One region of the Rhizobium sp. P2_G9 genome, then DNA from elsewhere that is predicted to be linked to it. Evidence: predicted binding sites of a transcription regulator. Region 1 holds the regulator's gene; each other region holds the start of a gene.
What was found. The regulator LexA, encoded in region 1, represses DNA repair genes until DNA is damaged. The targets are predictions, from matches to a motif close to TGTTCNNNNTGTGTTCNG.
Positions count from the first base shown of each region.

Region 1 (4,897 bases):
GACGGAGACGGACGCCGTCCCTTCATCACGAATGCGCGTGCCTTCAAGCTGCGCAGGGATGACCTTGGTATCGTTGAAGACCAGAACGTCACCGGGATTCAGCAGATCCGGCAGGTCGCGGACGACGAGGTCCGAGAACTGCGTTTCGGTGTTCGGATCGACCGCCAGCAGGCGCGCAGAATCGCGCGGGTTCGCCGGCCGTAAGGCAATCCGCTCCTCGGGAAGCTCGAAATCGAAAAGGTCAACACGCATGAGAAACTCGAAGGCGCTCCCCTGCTCAGGGAGTATAGCCACAAAAGAAAACCGCCCCGGCGCATAAGCCCCGGAGCGGCCGATGTCCATCGAAAACGGATTACTTGACGTCCGCGGCGACCTTCATCGACACGATCTCGTCAGGGTCGACCACTGGTTCGCCCTTTTTGATCTTGTCGACATTGTCCATGCCTTCGATCACCTGGCCCCAGACCGAATATTGCTTGTTGAGCCACGGCGCATCGGTGAAGCAGATGAAGAACTGCGAATTGGCAGAATTCGGGTTCTGCGAGCGGGCCATCGAGCAGGTGCCGCGCACATGGCTGATCGCCGAGAATTCCGCCTTCAGATCCGGCTTTTCCGAACCGCCCATGCCGGCGCGGCGCGGATCGAAGGACTTGCCGCCCTTCTTGCCATATTCGACATCGCCCGTCTGGGCCATGAATTCATTGATGACGCGGTGGAAGACGACACCGTCATAGGCGCCTTCGCGGGTCAGTTCCTTGATGCGCGCCACATGGCCGGGCGCGGCGTTCGGCATCAACTCGATGACGACCTTGCCCTTGGTGGTTTCCATGATGAGCGTGTTTTCCGGATCCTTGATCTCGGCCATGGGTTTTCTCCTTGCTTGTTGTCTCGACGCATTCTGAACGTGGGCTGCTCAGCAACCCTCCGTAAATGCCTGGTGTTATTTACCGACCGTGACCTTGATCATCCGGTCGGGATCGCTGACTGAACCGTTATTGTTCGGGTCGCCGCGCTTGATCTTGTCGACGAATTCCATGCCGGAAACGACCTTGCCGACCACCGTGTACTGGCCGTTGAGGAAATCGCCCGGCGCGAACATGATGAAGAACTGCGAATTGGCCGAATTGGGATCCTGCGAACGGGCCATGCCGATCGTGCCGCGCTCGAACGGCACTTGCGAAAACTCGGCCGGCAGGTCTGGCAGGTCGGAGCCACCGGTGCCAACCGCGTTCGGATCGAAACCCTTCTTCAGATTGCCGAACTTGACGTCGCCGGTCTGGGCCATGAAGCCGTCGATGACGCGGTGGAAGGCGACATTGTCATATTGGTGCTTGGCAGCCAGTTCCTCGATGCGCTTGACGTGCTGCGGCGCGATATCCGGCATCAGCTGGATCACGACCGGACCGTTCTTGAGCTGGATGGTGATCTGGTTGGGATTGGCATATGCCTGGGCGGCAAGGCCGGCGAACAGCAGCAATGCGGCCGCGGCGATGGATTTCAGGAAGATCATGGAAGCTCCGTTGTTTTTGGGCTCAGCGTTGGCGTTTTTCCTCGAGCGCGGCGAGCACCGGCTTCGGCACGAAAGCACTGACATCGCCGCCCATCGCGGCGATCTGGCGCACCAATGTGGCGGTTATGGGCCTGGACGCCGTGCCGGCCGGCAGGAACACCGTCTGGATATCCGGCGCCATCTGCCGGTTCATGCCGGCCATCTGCATTTCGTAGTCGAGATCGGTTCCGTCGCGCAAACCGCGGATCAGCACTTTGGTTCCATGCGCGCGCGCCGCATCGACGACGAGATTGTCGAAGGAGATCACCTGGATGTCGCCGATCCGGTCCGGCAACACGTCTTCGAGCGACAGGCGGATCAGCGAGGCGCGATCCTCGAAGGAGAACAGCGGTGCCTTGCCGGGATGGACGCCGATGCCGACGATGACCTTGGAGGCGATGTTGAGTGCCTGGATCAGCACGTCCAGATGCCCGTTGGTCAGGGGATCGAATGAACCGGGATAGAAGGCTGTTGTCATTGCGCGCGCTGCCGAAAATGGTCCCGCCTTTTGTCATGGATGTGGTATCGGCGCAACCGAAAATCCATGGTTTCCGGGTGAGCCAGAAACCTGAACGGCGGATGAACGCCCCATTCACGGCCGGTTCGGATCATCAATGGTTATATGGCGTCAAGTTCGGAGGACAGCGCAATGATAACAAGAAGCGCATGTTCCCAAGGAAACAGCAACCGGGTGCGCGATGTGGGATAAAGGTTCCATCGACAGCGCACCCGGACGAGAGACGAAAAGGACGACGACGATGATGTACATGACGCTGACCCTGATGGCAGGCCTGATTTCCGTCATGTTCGTGGCGACCGCAGTTTCCTCGATCATTAACGCAGTGCGTGAAAACAACGCCACACGGGATGCACTTTCCCACAGTGCCGCCCTCCAGTTCTAAGTTCCAGACGCGCGGGCGTCCCCTCCCCACCCCCTCCCCGCAAGCCCGCGCTCATGTGTAAAAACCGGACGGCTCCCCTGCCGTCCGGTTTTTCGTTGTGCGACCCTGCCATAGCCACCTAAGCAAAGATCCGATGCCTCGGGCGAGCCGGCTTAGACCGGCGGATTGAACGTGGGTGGGCGGTTCCCGGCATATAAGCAAAAGCCGCTTATCGGCCTCCGCGTTAACCATATTTAAAACCCTTGCGGAACATACATGGAACATATAGTGTTTGTTCGAGATTTGTTTCACGATTCCCAAGGGGACGTCCATGCTGACGAGAAAACAACAGGAACTTCTACTGTTCATCCATGAGCGGATGAAGGAGTCCGGCGTGCCCCCTTCGTTCGATGAGATGAAGGATGCGCTCGATTTGGCCTCTAAGTCCGGCATCCACCGGTTGATCACGGCATTGGAGGAACGCGGTTTCATTCGCCGGCTTCCCAACCGTGCCCGGGCGCTCGAAGTCATCAAGCTGCCCGAGGCCTATTCGCCGAGCATCAAGCCGCCGCAGAAGGGTTTCAATCCGAGCGTTATCGAAGGCTCGCTCGGCAAGGTCCAGCCAGCGCCTGCGCCGAAGCCGGCTGCAAATGAGAACAGCGGTGACGCGGTGTCAATCCCGGTCATGGGCCGCATTGCTGCCGGCGTGCCAATCTCGGCGATCCAGAACATTACCCACGATATTTCAGTCCCTGCCGGCATGCTCGGCGGCGGCGAACATTATGCGCTCGAGGTCAAGGGCGATTCGATGATCGAGGCCGGCATCCTCGACGGCGACACAGTCATCATCCGCAACGGCAGCACGGCCAGCCCGGGCGACATCGTCGTGGCGCTCGTCGACGACGAAGAGGCGACGCTCAAGCGCTTCCGCCGCAAGGGGGCTTCCATTGCGCTTGAGGCCGCGAATCCGGCTTACGAGACCCGCATCTTCGGGCCGGATCGCGTCAAGGTCCAGGGCAAGCTGGTCGGGCTCATTCGCCGCTATCACTGACAAGCCGATCGGTTGACGCGCGGCGAGCAGCCTCGCCTGCGTCGGCTAATATCATTTCTTCTTCTTTGATTCCTTGAGCGCCTTGTTGCGTGCCATGATCACGATCGCATAGCCCTCCTTGTTGACCTGACGGGCGCGGCCGAAGCCGGCGGCGCCATCCGGAACATCCTCGGTGATCACGCTGCCGGAGGCGGTCAGCGCCCCTGCCCCGATCGTCACCGGTGCGACAAGCGCACTGTTCGAGCCGATGAAAGCGTCGGCGCCGATCCGGGTTTCGAACTTGTTGAAGCCATCATAATTGCAGGTGATCGTGCCGGCGCCGATATTCGCCCGCGCGCCGATGATCGCATCGCCGATATAGCTCAGATGATTGACCTTGGCGCCCTCGCCGATCGCGGCATTCTTCACTTCGCAGAAATTGCCGACCTTGGCTTTTTCGCCCAGGTCTGCGCCAGGCCGCAGCCGTGCATACGGACCAACGCTGGCGCCCGGTGCAATATGGGCGCCCTCGATATGCGAGAAGGCGTGGATGACGACGTCACTGTCGATGGTGACGCCGGGGCCGAACCAGACATTCGGTTCGATCACGGTGTCGCGGCCGATCCGCGTATCGTGCGACAGGAAGACGGTTTCCGGCGCGATCATCGTGACGCCGGAGAGCATCAACTGATGGCGGCGCTTCTTCTGCCAGATCGCTTCGAGTTCGGCGAGTTCCGCCCGGTTGTTGCAGCCGGCAACCATGTCGCTCGGCGCTTCGACCGTCACCGCCCTGCCGCCTTCGCGGTGGAGGATTTCGATGATGTCGGTGACGTAATACTCGCCCTTGACATTGTTGTTGGTGATTTTCGTCAGCAGCGACAAAGCCTTGCGGCCATCGATCGCCATGATGCCGCTATTGCAGAAGGTGACCTTCCGCTCGGCCTCTGTCGCGTCCTTTTCCTCGCGGATGGCGACGAGCTCGCCGTCCTTGGTAAGCAGGCGTCCATAGCCCGTGGGTTTGTCGGTTTCGAAGCCGACGACCGCGACATCATAGCCGGCGCGCACTTTCTCCAGCGCTTCGATCAGCGGTGCGGGTTCGATCAGAGGCCCGTCGCCATAGGCGACCAGGATCTGATCGTAGTCCTTTTCGATTTCGCCGCGCGCCGCCAGCACAGCGTGGCCTGTGCCGAGCCGCTCGGTCTGTTCAAAGGCGCGGACCTCGATACCGGACCCGGACGCTGCGGCCACGACCGGCTCCGCATCGCGGCCAACGACCAGCGCGATGCAGTCAGCACCGCTGCGGCCGAGCGCCAGCATCACGTGCGAGATCATCGGCAGGTTGCCGATCGTGTGCAGCACCTTCGACTTGGCGGAGTTCATCCGCTTGCTCTCGCCTGCCGCCAGCACCACTGCCAGGACGCGATCGGCCATGTTGAT
Region 1 is NZ_JBFUFK010000012.1:23,745-28,641, forward strand. It holds gene queA (tRNA preQ1(34) S-adenosylmethionine ribosyltransferase-isomerase QueA) at 1-252, opposite strand, end outside; gene AC1DYF_RS11825 (peptidylprolyl isomerase) at 353-865, opposite strand; gene AC1DYF_RS11830 (peptidylprolyl isomerase) at 941-1,510, opposite strand; gene coaD (pantetheine-phosphate adenylyltransferase) at 1,533-2,027, opposite strand; gene AC1DYF_RS11840 (hypothetical protein) at 2,308-2,451, shown strand; gene lexA (transcriptional repressor LexA) at 2,762-3,481, shown strand; gene glmU (bifunctional UDP-N-acetylglucosamine diphosphorylase/glucosamine-1-phosphate N-acetyltransferase GlmU) at 3,533-4,891, opposite strand.

Region 2 (4,897 bases), on a different contig from region 1:
TCGTCCTGAAGCTGTCCGGCTTCTTGCTAAACTGGATGATTTGTCCACTTTACAGTAAGAATAGGCAAGGCGGCTATACTTTAGGCGTTGCAGTTTCCTCGAAGGAAGTGACACCATGGCCATAAGCGCTGTAGAACCCGCCGCCGTACTTGTGCAGGCGCTGGACGAGCATATCTTGAAGGTGATGATGCATCTGCAGGAACGCGGGTGGGGCACCGCGGAAATCCTTGACGCACTCGAATGCGTTTGCAGCCGCCAGCGCCAGGCATATGAAGAAGACCCTGATCCTGCAGATGATCCCCGAAGTGAGGAGGCATGAAGCGGGCCACGGCGGTAAAGTGAACCAGCCTCGCGAGAGCAAGCCGGTACGTCTCAACCACGGTGAGCGCCGCCACGAAGTCGCTATCGACGCGCCGACGCCCTTCTCTGATGATGGGATCACAAGCTCGGCTGAGAAACCTCCCGCGCCGACGCGGTCGCGCCGAAAAGCTCGAAGTACGATACAGCAAGCGACGCCCAAAAGGCGACTGGAGCGAACATCAGCTCTGTAAATATGTCTAAAGGCGGCATTGAGGCATTAGATACCGGCTGCGCCCGTGCATCCATAGGCGGGGTGTCACGCATGGGCTCGGGCGGGGTGATGATTTCTGTCGGCGTCAGGACGGCGGTCGGTATGGGCTGTCCGATGGTTGGTTCGTTTTCCATGTCGACTCCTTTGTTCATGGCTGAAAGGAACGGTTCCAAAGTGGGGACGTTCCCGCTGCTTGCCGCACTGCGGCATAAACTTTTCGGTGCGGGGCTGAAATGGCTAACAACGTCGAGGCTCAGGGTAGCTGTCGATAGAAGTTCGACGGCTTCAGCGGATGTAGTGTTCGGCATCGGTGGGAATTGACGCGGCCTTGAAAAACAAGCGCGGCTGAACGCGATTAGAATCCGTCCGGCAGTCGCCTTCCGACTCCAAAATATATCGTAATATAGCAAAGAAAATCCGGCTTGCCACGTGCCGTGGCTTGCCGGGTAAACGCCTCGATGATCGTAAACTGCCGATGTTCTACTTCGAGTCCGCCGCGTTATGCAGACATGAATCTGATTTGCCCGAGCTTGGCAACAGCAATTCCAGTATATGCAAGATTGTTGGACGATTTAGCATGGCATAGGATCGAGCCATGTTCGTCAAGCGGGTAGAGGGGGATGCGATCGAATACCTTCAAGTTGCAAGTTGGTGGATGGCGAGTGGCCCACGTCCGCTACCCCGCCTTCCGTTCCCTCTCGATGCTCTTCCGCAGCGCATCCATGATATTGACGACCTTGTTCGGAGGCGGTGGCTCCGCCTCCTTCTTCTTGGCGCTCCGTTTGGGCTGCAAAGCTTTCTTTTTCTCGGAGATCAATTGCAGAAGCCGCTCCTGAACGGGGTCTGTGACCATGTCCGGGGTCCACGTGTTCTTCTGCGCCTTGATCAGCTGCGCCACCAACGGGGCGAGGGCAGGGTCGGCGTCTCCTTCGGGAACCGCAGCGTAATACTCCTTGTCGTCGCGGACCTCGTCCCCGAAGCGCAGGGTCCACAGCACCAGTCCCTTGTCTCTTGGTTCGATGATGCAGGCACGTTCGCGGCGGCCAATGACCAGGCGTGACACCCCGACCATACCGCTTCGGCGCATCGCATCACGAATGACCGCGAACGCCTCTTCGCCCACCGGGTCGGAGGGCGTGACATAGTAGGGGGTATCCATCCATATCCAGCCGATTGAGTCTGCGGGCACGAACTTATCGATATCGACGGTGCGCGCGCTCTCCAGCGCAATGTTGTCAAGCTCGTCGTCCTCCAGGAGAACGTATTCGTTTTCGCCGCGCTCGTAGCCCTTGACCTCGTCGTCTTCGTCGACTGGTTGCTCGGTCACCGCATCGACATAGCGGCTGGCAATGCGGTTTCCAGTCACCTTGTTGACAGTATGAAAGCGTACCTTCTCGCTTTCCGACGTCGCGGGGGACAATTCTATCGGACAAGTAACCAACGACAGTTTGAGATATCCTCGCCAATAGGGTCGCATTGTCGGGCCTCCTTAGCTCGCCTTGCGACGGGTGGTCTCGGTGGAGGACGTCGCCTTTCCAGCTGGCTTGGTACGCCGAGGTCCCGCGTTTGCGTTGGCTGCCGTCCTTGACCTCTTCGATGGAGCGGCGACGCCCGCGCTCTGGCGAAGCGCTTCGAGTAGATCGCTGGGCCGGGAGGCGACCGGAGCCTTGCGCTTCGGCACGCTCTTACCCTCGATTTTCGCCCTGACGAGTTCGGCCAAGGCCGATTCATAGCGATCGTGGAACTCACGCGGATCGAACGTACCCGATTTCGTCGTTATGATGTGTTGCGCCAAGTCGAGCATCTCGCCCTGGATCGTCAGATCGGGCACGGCCGCAAAAGCGGCCTTCGCCGATCTGACCTCGTAGTCATAGTTGAGCGTCGTCGCGATAAGACCTCGGTCATGTGCCCTGATGAGCAATGTCCTCGCCCTTCGGAACAGCACCGCCTTGGCGATCGCTGCCGCTTTCGCCGCCTTCAATCCGTCACGGATCGCCATATAGGCGTCGAGTGCCGTACGGTCGGAAGGAGCCAGGAAGTAAGGCTTGTCGAAATAAACGTCGTCAATGCTCGTACAGTCGATGAATGCCTCGACTTTCAGCGTCTTTTCCCCCGCCGGCACTGCCGAGGCGACCTCTTCCGGCGTCAGCGTGATGAACCGCCCATCGTCGATCTCGTAACCCTTGATCTGATCTTCCTTCGGAACCGGCCTTCCGGTTTCGAGGTCTACATATTCGCGCTTGACGCGGTTTCCCGTGGACCGGTTGATCGTCGAAAACGCGATGCGCTCGGACGTCGAGACGGCGGTGTAGAGGGCGACCGGGCATGCGACGCCGCCGAAACTGAGGAAGCCCTTCCATTGTGCCCGCATTTTGCCAACTCCGTCGCTGCCGACTCTCAACTCATCCGAGTCAAGCGAATCACTTCGCGAATCGTTCCGATTCGAAAAACGAATCTTTTTCAGTGCCTTAGCCAGCGCGTTAGCACTACCATCGCGATTCCCCACAAGTTTTTGATTCGGCTTCGAATCCATGGCACGAAAGCCATTACGATTGGAGCGCGCTCAGACGACGTGGGATTTTATTCCTGCTTATCGCTCTTGACTCTCTAATGTTTAGGGAACAGAACACGAACAAAGACACTCCTACGCCGACATGACGTCGACCCCCACACGAACCCAGGAGGTCCCGTGAACGATGGTGCACGCCCGTACATCCCGCATCGTGGAGAGCCTCCGCGAGCAGATCGCTCGGCTCGAGGGCGCAGGAGCACGGCCGGCGGCGGCGTTGCCATTCGGTGTGAGCGGGATTGACGACAGGTTGCCCGGCGGTGGACTTGCATACGGGGCGATCCATGAAGTCGCCGGCGGAGGTGCGGGGACCGTCGATGGCGCGGCCGCGGCGCTCTTCGCCGCCGGGATCGCTGCGCGGACGAAAGGCAAGGTGTTGTGGTGTCTTTCAAGGCCGGACCTCTTCGCCCCGGCCGTAGCGCAGGCGGGACTGCACCCGGAGAGGGTGATCTATTGCGAGGCAGGCCGCGAAGAGGACGTGCTCGCGTCCTTCGAAGAGGGCCTTCGGCACGGAGGCCTCGGCGTGGTCGTCGCCGAAATTGTCCGGTTGCCGATGCCCGTGTCGCGGCGTCTGCACCTTGCCGCGGAAAAGGCTGGCTCAATGGGCATCGCTTTGCGACGCTGGCGTCGGCAGAACGAAGCTTCCGATTACGGGCAACCGACGGCGTCAACGACACGGTGGCGCGTCAGCGTCCTGCCCTCCGAGCCATTGCCAGCGCCGGGTGTGGGGCGACCGCGCTGGTTAGTCGAATTGTTGAGAGTGCGCGCGGGCGAAAGTTGCGAATTCCGCGTCGGAGCATGCGATGGCAAGGGTCGTCTCGATCTATTTTCCGAATCTCTCGATCGACAGGATCAGGCGCGTCATGTCACCGGACGTGCTTCCCGCTGACCGCCCCGTCGTGGTGATCGAGAGAATAGGGTCACGACGCCTCGTCCGCGCCGCAGACGGCATCGCGCGTGCTTTGGGCGTGAGGCCGGGAATGGCGGCGAGCAAGGCGCAAGCATTGGCGGCGAATGTCGTGATGATAGACGACGACCCGGAGGAAGACAGACTTAGCCTCGATCGCCTGGCGCTTTGGCTGCTCAGGAATTACACTCCGATCGTCACGACCGACGGGATCGACGGTTTGGTGATGGACACCGAGGGTGCCGATCATCTCCGCGGCGGTGAACACCTCATGCTGTCGGAGATCGTCAATCGCCTGCGTGGCCGAGGATTGTCGGCAAGGGCCGCCGTCTCGGACACCTGGGGCGCTTCCCACGCGATCGCTCGCGCATCGTCGGAAGAGACGACGGTAGTGCCCTCGGGGTGTGTAAAAGACGCCGTGGTTCGCCTGTCAGTCGCCTCCCTTCGGCTCGATCAGCAGACGGTCAACACGCTGCGCGTTCTTGGAATAGACACAGTCGCGGAACTGGCGGCGCTGCCGCGGGCAAATTTGGCTCTGCGCTTCGGTCCGGAACCCGGCAGGCGATTGGACCAGATGTTCGGCCGAACGGCGGAGCCGATCGAGCCCATTCGGCCGCCTGAGATCGTGGAAGTGCACCATTCATTCGCGGAACCGATCGGAGCGGCAGAGACGATCGCCAAGTATGTCCGTCGCCTCGTTCGGCAGCTATGCCTTGTCCTCGAGACGAAGGCCCTCGGCGTCAAACGCGCCGATCTGCTTGCGACGCGTGTCGACAACAGCGTGCAATCGCTCAGGATCGGCACGGCCAGGCCAGTCCGTGACCAGCCGTGGCTCATTAAACTGCTGTGC
Region 2 is NZ_JBFUFK010000065.1:20,371-25,267, reverse strand. It holds gene AC1DYF_RS35740 (hypothetical protein) at 1-58, shown strand, start outside; gene AC1DYF_RS35735 (hypothetical protein) at 116-319, shown strand; gene AC1DYF_RS35730 (hypothetical protein) at 439-705, opposite strand; gene ku (non-homologous end joining protein Ku) at 1,248-2,048, opposite strand; gene ku (non-homologous end joining protein Ku) at 2,061-2,942, opposite strand; gene AC1DYF_RS35715 (ImuA family protein) at 3,268-4,029, shown strand; gene AC1DYF_RS35710 (Y-family DNA polymerase) at 3,944-4,897, shown strand, end outside.
Region 2: AC1DYF_RS35715 (ImuA family protein) is a predicted target of LexA. The motif match lies at 3,189-3,206, and genes of this name have one in related genera.

Region 3 (4,897 bases), on a different contig from region 1:
GATCGACGGCCGGGCGATGCCCGGCCGTCTTGCTTTTAAATAACAGCTTAAAGGGGAGAGGAACAGATGAGCAGAACAGCCCTCGTCACCGGCGGTACCCGCGGTATTGGCGCCGCGATTTCCATCGCACTGAAGAATGCCGGCTATAAGGTCGCCGCCAACTATGCGGGCAACGACGAAGCCGCCGCGGCCTTCACCAAGGAAACCGGCATTGCCGCCTATAAATGGGATGTGTCGAGCTACGAAGCCTGCGCCGACGGCATCGCCAGAGTCGAAGCCGATCTCGGCCCCGTCGAGGTTCTCGTCAACAATGCCGGCATCACCCGCGACGCCATGTTCCACAAGATGACGCCGGATCAGTGGAATGCGGTGATCAACACCAATCTCACCGGCCTGTTCAACATGACGCATCCGGTCTGGTCGGGCATGCGCGACCGCTCCTTCGGCCGCATCGTCAACATCTCCTCGATCAATGGGCAGAAGGGCCAGATGGGTCAGGCCAACTATTCCGCCGCCAAGGCCGGCGACCTCGGTTTTACCAAGTCGCTCGCCCAGGAAGGTGCCGCCAAGGGCATTACCGTCAACGCCATCTGCCCGGGCTATATCGGCACGGAAATGGTCAGGGCCGTGCCGGAAAAGGTGCTGAACGAGCGCATCATCCCGCAGATCCCGGTCGGCCGGCTGGGTGAGCCGGAAGAGATCGCCCGCTGCGTCGTCTTCCTCGCCTCCGACGATGCCGGCTTCATTACCGGCTCGACGATCACCGCCAATGGCGGCCAGTATTTCGTCTGATCGCTGCACCATCACGAACTGATACAGGCACAGTGTTGGACGGTGTCGTTTTCGGGCTCGACCCGATGACGGCCCGTCCACCATAAGCGCGTTGCGGATGCGACGCGCTTACTCTTGTCGTCTCACCGCATACCGTGACTGCACCAGACCCGACGGATAAGCCGTCGTCTCGCAATGTTGCAGCTGAATGTCCTCGTCGACCGGCCCGAAGAGGGGAATCCCATCTCCTATCAAAATCGGGATACGCGTGATGATCATATCCGTGATCAGTCCGGCGCGAAGGAAGGACTGGATGACCTTGCCGCCATCCACATAAGCCGCTTTCCAGCCTCTGCCCGCCAATTCTGCTGCAAGCGCTTCCGGCGCCTCGGCCGAAATCGTCGCCTTGCCCGCAAAGGAACTCTCCAGGTCGTGCTGTCTCAGCGACCGGCTCATCACGACGACAGGTTTGGGGTACGGCCAGGGATCAAAGCGACGCACCTGCTCGAAGCTGCCGCGTCCCATGATGATTCCGTCGACGGTTTCAAGGAAGGCGCTATAGCCATAGTCGCCGCCGTCGGTATCCAGCCCCGGCAGCCAGTCTATCGCGCCGTCGCTGCGGGCGATAAAACCGTCAAGACTGGTGGCAATGAACACGCGTCCGTCGATCATTTCTGCTCCTTCGACACTCTCAAATGCCGGCAAGCGGAAAACAATGAACCGCCGTGACTTCCAGCAACAGGGTTAACGACCTGTTATTACACAACATATTGCGGTGAACAAACCGGGAAGCGATGGAGGTCACCGATTCGTCAGCGATTCGTTCCGTCTCGGTTCATGCAGCGCATTCACCGCCTTTCGCAGCGCACCTGTACGATTTCCCCACAATGCAACCAGGCGCCAGAGCCGCGAAACAGCTATTCGCCGTTCTTTTTTCTTGTATTTTTCACGCATGGCCTACGAGCATGGTTAATGCGTTCCAAAACCACTATATTTTGTGTCGAACAAATCGGGAAACCTGGCTACCGCCTTGATTCGTCTGCGATTCGTTCGAAATTGGTTCGCGTCTCACACCTTTCGTTCTCGATTGACAGAAATCAAGCGGTATCAAATCATTAACCATATCCTATAGGCGTATTTGACGCACATTTTGCGACTTCGATGACGTTGTTTGCCGGATAAGCGCTGCAATTTGAATCGATTCAGGATGTCGCCGTGAATCTCGTATTACCTACTACATGTTGTGTAGAACATAAAAAGAACACGAGCGAGTCATCGATTCGTCGCTGATTCGTTCTTAACCTGTTCCGAACCTTGCGGATTTGTCATTTCCTCAATTCCTCCCTATTTATGCGGCTGACCTTTTGTGCGTTTTCGACCTTGCCGAGATCCTGTCTTGCAATTGCAACAAAGGAGATGCAAGGAATGCCACCCCGGCTTCGCGCCGGCCGAAATGAAGCCTGGACTGGACTGATTTGAATTCCGATCCCCTGATATTGAGCGGCCGCGGCGTCACCGCGGTGCTCGGGCCCACCAATACCGGCAAGACGCACTACGCGATCGAACGCATGGTGGCGCATTCCTCCGGCATCATCGGCCTGCCGCTCAGGCTCCTCGCGCGCGAGGTCTATACCCGCGTCGCCGACAAGGTGGGTGTCGCCAATGTGGCGCTGATCACCGGCGAGGAGAAGATCGCCCCGCCCACAGCCCGCTTTTCCGTCTGCACCGTCGAGGCCATGCCGGACCAGACTCGCGCCGCCTTCGTCGCCATCGACGAGGTGCAAATTGCTGCCGATCTCGAGCGCGGCCATGTTTTCACCGACCGCATCCTGAACCTGCGCGGCCGCGAGGAAACGCTGCTGCTTGGTGCAGCGACGATGAAGCCGATCCTTACCCAGATCCTGCCCGGCATCACGGTGGTCGAGCGTCCCAGGCTGTCGCAGCTCTTCTATGCCGGCCAGAAGAAGATCACCCGCCTGCCGCATCGCTCGGCCATCGTCGCCTTCTCGGCCGACGAGGTCTATGCCATTGCCGAACTGGTCAAGCGCCAGCGTGGCGGTGCGGCCGTCGTTCTCGGCGCGCTGAGCCCCCGCACCCGCAATGCCCAGGTGGCGCTCTATCAGGAAGGCGATGTCGAATATCTCGTCGCCACCGACGCGATCGGCATGGGGCTGAACCTCGACGTCGATCACGTCGCCTTCGCCCAGGACCGCAAATTCGACGGTTTCCAATACCGCAACCTCAATCCAGGCGAACTCGGCCAGGTCGCCGGCCGTGCCGGCCGCTATATCAAGGACGGCACATTCGGTGTCACCGGCCAGACCCCGCCCTTCGACGATGAAATGGTGCGGCGCATCGAAAGTCATGAATTCGACCCGGTGCGTGTGATGCAATGGCGTTCCAAGGTGCTCGACTATTCTTCGATCGTTGCCCTCAAGGCGAGCCTTGAAATGCCGCCGCGCGTACAGGGCCTGACCAAGGCGCTACCGTCCGACGATCTGCAGGCGCTCGAACATTTGGAGCGCTATCCGGACATTTTGGAGCTTGCCACGACGCGCGAAAGGGTGGAAAAGCTCTGGGAGATTTGCGCACTCCCCGATTACCGGCGGATCACCTCGCTGCAGCATTCCGATCTCGTCGCCGCCATTTACAAGGACATCGTCCGGCATGGTGCCGTCAATGAGGATTTTGTTGCCGAGCAGGTGCGCCGCGCCGATCGCACGGATGGCGAGATGGATACGCTGTCGGCGCGTATTGCACAAATCAGGACTTGGACTTATGTGTCCAACCGGCCGGGTTGGCTTGCAGACCCGGCACACTGGCAGGAAAAAACGCGCGATATCGAGGACCGCCTCTCGGACGCGCTGCATGAACGGTTGACCAAACGCTTCGTTGATCGCAGGACATCTGTGCTCATGAGGCGCCTAAGAGAGAATGCTATGCTGGAAGCTGAAATCAGTGTGAATGGCGATGTCTTTGTCGAAGGGCATCATGTGGGTCAGTTATCCGGCTTCCGGTTCACTCTGGCGAGTGCAACCGACGGCCAGGATTTGAAGGCAGTCGAAAGCGCTGCCAGCAAGGCCCTTGCCCTGGAATACGAGGCACGCGCCGCGCGCCTGCATGCTGCCGGCAACAACGATCTGGCGCTCGCCAATGACGGCCTGGTGCGCTGGCTCGGCGAACCCGTGGCAAGGCTGACGGCGTCCGACCACATCATGCGGCCGCGCATCGTGCTTCTGGCGGACGAATTGCTTTCCGGCCACGCCCGCGAGCATGTCCAGGCCCGCATCGAGCGCTTCGTCAATCACCACATCGCCACTGTGCTGAAGCCGCTCGACGACCTGACGCGTGCCGAAGACCTGCAGGGCATCGCCAAGGGCCTGGCCTACCAGATCGCCGAAAATCTCGGCGTCCTGTTCCGCCGCGACGTCACCGACGACGTCAAGGCGCTGGATCAGGAAGGCCGTGCCTCGCTGCGCAAATATGGTATCCGCTTCGGCGCCTATCACGTCTTCATGCCGGCGCTTTTGAAGCCCGCTCCGGCCGAACTGATCACGCTTCTCTGGTCGCTCAGGAACGACGCGCTCAGCAAGCCTGGTTATGGCGACCTGATCCCGGCGCTGGCCGCCGGCCGCACGTCGATCGTCACCGATCAGTCCTTCGAGCGCAATTTCTACCGTCTCGCCGGCTTCCGGTTCCTGGGCAAGCGCGCCGTCCGCATCGATATCCTCGAACGCCTGGCCGACCTCATCCGTCCGCTGCTGCAATGGAAGCCCGGTGCACAGAATCGTCCCGAAGGCGCCTATGACGGTCGCCGCTTCGTCGCCACGCCGGCCATGCTCTCCATTCTCGGCGCCACCGCTGACGACATGGAAGAGATTCTAAAGGGCCTCGGTTACCGCGCCGACAGCGTGACCGCCGAAGAAGCCGCCGCCCATCTCGCTTCCACCGCGCCGGCGCAGCCGGCGGCCGCCGAGTCGACTGCGACCGCGGTTGCGGCAACTGCCGAGGAAGGCGCTGTATCCATCGATGAAGACAAGCCGGAAGAGGCCGCTGCCGACAATGCGCCGGCCGAAACCGAGGAGACCGAAGAAGCCTCTGCAGAGGTGAAGACCGAGGAGACGAC
Region 3 is NZ_JBFUFK010000002.1:122,097-126,993, reverse strand. It holds gene phbB (acetoacetyl-CoA reductase) at 67-792, shown strand; gene AC1DYF_RS02230 (dihydrofolate reductase family protein) at 901-1,443, opposite strand; gene AC1DYF_RS02225 (helicase-related protein) at 2,247-4,897, shown strand, end outside.
Region 3: AC1DYF_RS02225 (helicase-related protein) is a predicted target of LexA. The motif match lies at 2,018-2,035, and genes of this name have one in related genera.

Region 4 (4,897 bases), on a different contig from region 1:
CTGAAGCGTATTGCTCAGGCCTTGCAGGTGTCATTGACCAGCCTCATAGACAGCTGATGATACCTGGCGACCGGTCTCCACGCCGGTCGCCTGTCTCCATATGGCGCATCAGCGCTTGCATATCCCCTAAAATTGATTCTCTTGCCTCCGCCTGCTGGGCCGGATTGCCCAACCGCAGAACGGCCGACGGATGGATGGTCAGGAAGACCGGCGTCTCGCCATCATCGGCAATTTCAACTTTACCGCGACGTTTCAATATGTCGGCGCCATTGCCGGTGACCGCCAAAGCCGCTGTTGCACCCAAGGCGACGATCATCCGGGGTCGGACAAATTGTCGCTCCAGCCCCAGCCACCAGCGACAGCGCGTGACTTCGCCGGCATCGGGGCGCTGATGGATGCGCCGCCTGCCGCGCGGCTCGAATTTGAAATGCTTGACCGCATTGGTGACGTAAGCGCGCCGCCGCTCCAGGCCTGCCTCCTGCAGCACGCCATCGAACAGCTTTCCCGCCGGACCGACAAAGGGACGCCCCGCCAGATCCTCCATATCGCCAGGCTGCTCGCCGACGAACATGATATCGGCGCCGATCTCGCCTTCGCCGAACACCGTCTGTGTGGCATAGCGGCAGAGGTCGCAGCGGGTACAGATGACCGCGGCCTTGCGGGCCTCCTCCAGCGTGGCAGGGACAATGCCATCCTCCGGCTGCTCTTGCCGTGGCAATCTGCCGATGATCCGCTCCGTGCGCGGATTGGGCAGGGTCGGCATCGCCTCGCGCATCGCCTGCACCGACTTTTCCGCATTGGCGATCAGGTCGGGAATCAGCTGCGCCTCCGGCAGGTTCTTCCAGTATTTGACCGGCATCTCGCTTTTCATCGCCTTCACCTTCAGCCGGGCCGGATTGAAGATGCTGGCATAGTACGTGCGCCAGAGATCATCGGCGGCATCATCGGGCAAATCCGGCCGTTCGTCTGAGAGCGACAGCTCGAGATGGCCGGATTCATAGCGCGCGGCATAGCCCGGCGTGACGATCAGCCAATCCATATCGGCGAAGCGGCGGGCGAAGAACGGGGCCGTCTGTTCCAGAATGACATGTTCCGGCTCGAACCATGCGGCAAATTGCCGCCGGCCGGTGTCGGAGATGCCTATGTCGCGGAAACGGACGAAGGCCTTCATCTTGTGGGCATCGCGCTGGACAGACTTTTCCATCGCATGGAGGCCGGCGACATCGCCATCGGACCGGTCGTCAAGCAGCGTCTTCTGCTGTTGCAGCCGCCAGAGCAGGCGATAAGGCAAGGCAAAGCGATCACGGCTGGAATGACACAGCGCCGCCGCCGCCAGCGGCAGGAAGGCGGCGGGCACGGTGGGCCTTGCGATCGGCGTCGCATGCATGGCGCCAGGCAGAAGCGTCGAGAACAAATCGACCTCGTCGCCTTCGGAGAGCCAGTTGATATTTCCAGGGGCAATGCCCTCCTGCAGCAGCCCGCGTGCCTTGTTGCGCCAGGCATCGACAAAACCGAGCCGTGGAATGGTGATCGTGCGCATCAGAAGAGTGACAATTGTTTTGGCGCCGGCGTGAAGCGCTGGCGCAGATCGGCACTGTCGAGCACCTTGACCGGCCGCCAGTCGAGACAGGTGATGAACGGCTTGGCATGCGCCATCACCGCGCCGATGCGGATCAGGTCGTCATAGCGCAGCGCCTTGAGCTTGCGCGACGACAGAATCCGGTCGACCGACCTGGTGCCGAAGCCCGGCACTTTCAACAAAAGTTCGCGGCCGGCCTTGTTGACGTCGATGGGGAATTGCTGGCGGTTGGCGAGCGCCCAGCTGAGTTTCGGGTCCATGTCGAGGTCGAGCATGCCGCCCGGCTGCGCGCTCATCACTTCGCCAGCGGAAAAGCCATAGAAACGGGTCAGCCAATCGGCCTGGTAGAGCCGGTGTTCCCGCATCAGCGGCGGCTTGATCAGCGGCAGAGCCTGCGAGGAATCCGGGATCGGACTGAAGGCGGAATAATAGACCCGCCTGAGGCCATAGCCGCTATAGAGCGATTCGCTGCGCGCCAGGATATCGGCATCCGAACTGCCGTCGGCGCCGATGATCATCTGCGTGCTCTGGCCGGCGGGCGTGAAGCGCTTGGTCGTCTTGCTCGCCAGCGTCGGCTCGCCATGCTCGGCGATCTTCATCTTGAGCTCAGCCATGGATTTGCGGATCGAGAGCGGACTTTTTTGCGGCGCAAACCGGGTCACCGATGCATCGCTTGGCAGCTCGATATTGACCGACAGCCGATCGGCATAAAGCCCGGCTTCCTCGACGAGCGCGGGCGCCGCGTCGGGAATGGTCTTGAGATGGATATAGCCGCGGAAATGATGCACCAGCCGCAGGTCGCGCGCAATCCGCACCATCTCGCCCATCGTATCGTCAGGCGACTTGATGATGCCGGAAGATAGGAACAGACCCTCGATGTAATTGCGCCGATAGAATTCCAGCGTCAGCCAGACGACCTCCTCCGCGGTGAACCGCGCCCGCTTCACATTGCTGGACACCCGGTTGATGCAATAGGCGCAATCATAGATGCAGAAATTGGTCATCAGGATTTTCAACAGCGAAATGCAGCGTCCATCAGGCGCATAGGCATGGCAGATGCCCATGCTTTCGGTCGAGCCAAGGCCTTTTCCATCGGCCGAGTTGCGCTTGGTCGTGCCGCTCGACGCGCAGGAAGCGTCATATTTGGCCGCGTCGCTGAGGATTGCGAGCTTGTCTCGGAGCCTTATCTGAACCATTTGTTCATGATATGTTCCGTGACCCTATATTGCAATGGGAAAGTGGGTTGGTGCGAAAACGCACCGAAGCCGTTCGGCCGAAGCCCGATCAGCCGAAGGCTGTCAGTGATTGTGCCGCGGCGGTATCCTGGCGACCTGGCGGAATTCGTCCATGCCTTCCAATGTCGCACCTTCCGACAGCTGCGTCACCGAACGGCGGTAGAGGCGCTGCCAGGGCGTGCGGTCGGGCGGCACGGGCGGGATGCCGTCGCCCTTGCGGCGCTCGATCTCGGCCGTGTCGACCAGCATGTCGCAACGGCCCTGGTTGAAATCGATGCGGATCACGTCGCCCGAGCGTAGCCAGGCAAGCCCGCCGCCCGCGGCACTTTCCGGTGAGGCGTTGAGGATCGACGGGCTGTCGGCGGTGCCCGACTGGCGACCGTCGCCGATGGTCGGCAGGCTCTTGATGCCGCGTTTGAGCAGATGATCCGGCGGCTGCATGTTGACCACTTCGGCCGAGCCCGGCCAGCCGATCGGGCCGGCGCCGCGGATGACCAGGATGGTGTTCTCGTCCACGCCGAGCGCCGGATCGTTGATCCTGGCGTGATAATCCTCCGAGCCGTCGAAGACGACGCATTTGCCCTCGAACACGCCTTCATGGCCGGGCTCCTGCAGGTAGCGGGCACGAAAATCCTCGGAGACGACGCTCATCTTCATGATCGCAAAATCGAACAGATTGCCCTTGAGCACGAGGAAGCCGGCACGCTCCTTGAGCGGATCGTTGAACGGGCGGATGACTTCGCGGTCTTTCGCCTCGCGTCCCCTGAGATTCTCGGCCATGGTTTTGCCGGTGACGGTGCGACAGTCGCCGTCGAGCTTGCCGGCCTGAAGCAGTTCCCACATCACGGCCGGCGTGCTGCCGGCGCGATGGAAGCGCTCGCCGAGATATTGACCGGCCGGCTGGACATTGGCGAGCAGCGGAATGTCATAGCCATGCACCTGCCAATCTTCGGGATAGAGTTTGACGCCCGCATGCTTGGCCATTGCTGCGAGATGCGGCTGCGCGTTGGTCGAACCGCCGATGGCCGTATTGGTGCGAATGGCGTTAAGGAAGGCCTCGCGGGTCAGGATATCGGACGGCTTCAGATCTTCGAAGACGATTTCGACAGCGCGGCGGCCGGTCCGATAGGCCATCTGGCCGCGCTCGCGATAGGCGGCTGGAATATTGCCGCAGCCGGTCAGCGACATGCCGAGCGCCTCGGCCAGCGCATTCATCGTCGAGGCCGTGCCCATGGTGTTGCAGTGGCCGATCGAAGGAGCCGAATCCATCGCCGCCTCGAGGAACTGCTGCTCGTTGATCTCACCGGCCGACAGCTTGCGGCGCGATCGCCAGAACACGGTGCCGGAACCGACGAGGTCACCTTCGTGCCAACCGTCGAGCATCGGCCCGCCGGAGAGCACGATCGCCGGAATATCGACGGTCGACGCCGCCATGATTGCCGAGGGCGTCGTCTTGTCGCAGCCGGTGGTCAGCACGACGCCGTCGAACGGATAGGAATAGAGCACTTCGACCAGGCCGAGATAGGCGAGATTGCGGTCGAGCGCCGCGGTCGGGCGCTTGCAGTTCTCGAACAGCGGATGGGTGGGAAATTCAATCGGAATGCCACCGGCATCGCGAATGCCGTCGCGGGTGCGCTTGGCCAGCTCGATATGGTGACGATTGCAGGGATTGATGTCGCTGCCCGATTGCGCGATGCCGATGATCGGTCTGCCGGAGCGCAGTTCCTCGGGCGTGATCCCCTGGTTCATGAAGCGCTCGAGATAGATCGCCGTCATGTCGATATGGTCAGGGTTGTCGAACCAGTCCTGGGAGCGGAGACGGCGTTTCGGCGTGGTGTCGGACATGGTGCGAATTCCTTGCGGCAGGCAATGGTCTGACAATTAGTAGCGCTGTCTGGGTTCTGACCACAAGGGGTGGATTGTTGGATCGCAGGCTCGGCGCACGTGATCACCCCCCTCTGTCCTGCCGGACATCTCCCCCTCAAGGGGGGAGATTGGATGAGGCGCTGCCTCGCACCAATCTTCTGTCGTATTCCGTGCACTCGACGCTAGTTTGAGCCAGGGAGCCGGCGTCTGGCCAATC
Region 4 is NZ_JBFUFK010000013.1:27,458-32,354, reverse strand. It holds gene AC1DYF_RS12630 (helix-turn-helix domain-containing protein) at 1-57, shown strand, start outside; gene AC1DYF_RS12625 (UdgX family uracil-DNA binding protein) at 44-1,540, opposite strand; gene AC1DYF_RS12620 (putative DNA modification/repair radical SAM protein) at 1,540-2,775, opposite strand; gene AC1DYF_RS12615 (IlvD/Edd family dehydratase) at 2,878-4,659, opposite strand.
Region 4: AC1DYF_RS12620 (putative DNA modification/repair radical SAM protein) is a predicted target of LexA. The motif match lies at 2,777-2,794, and genes of this name have one in related genera.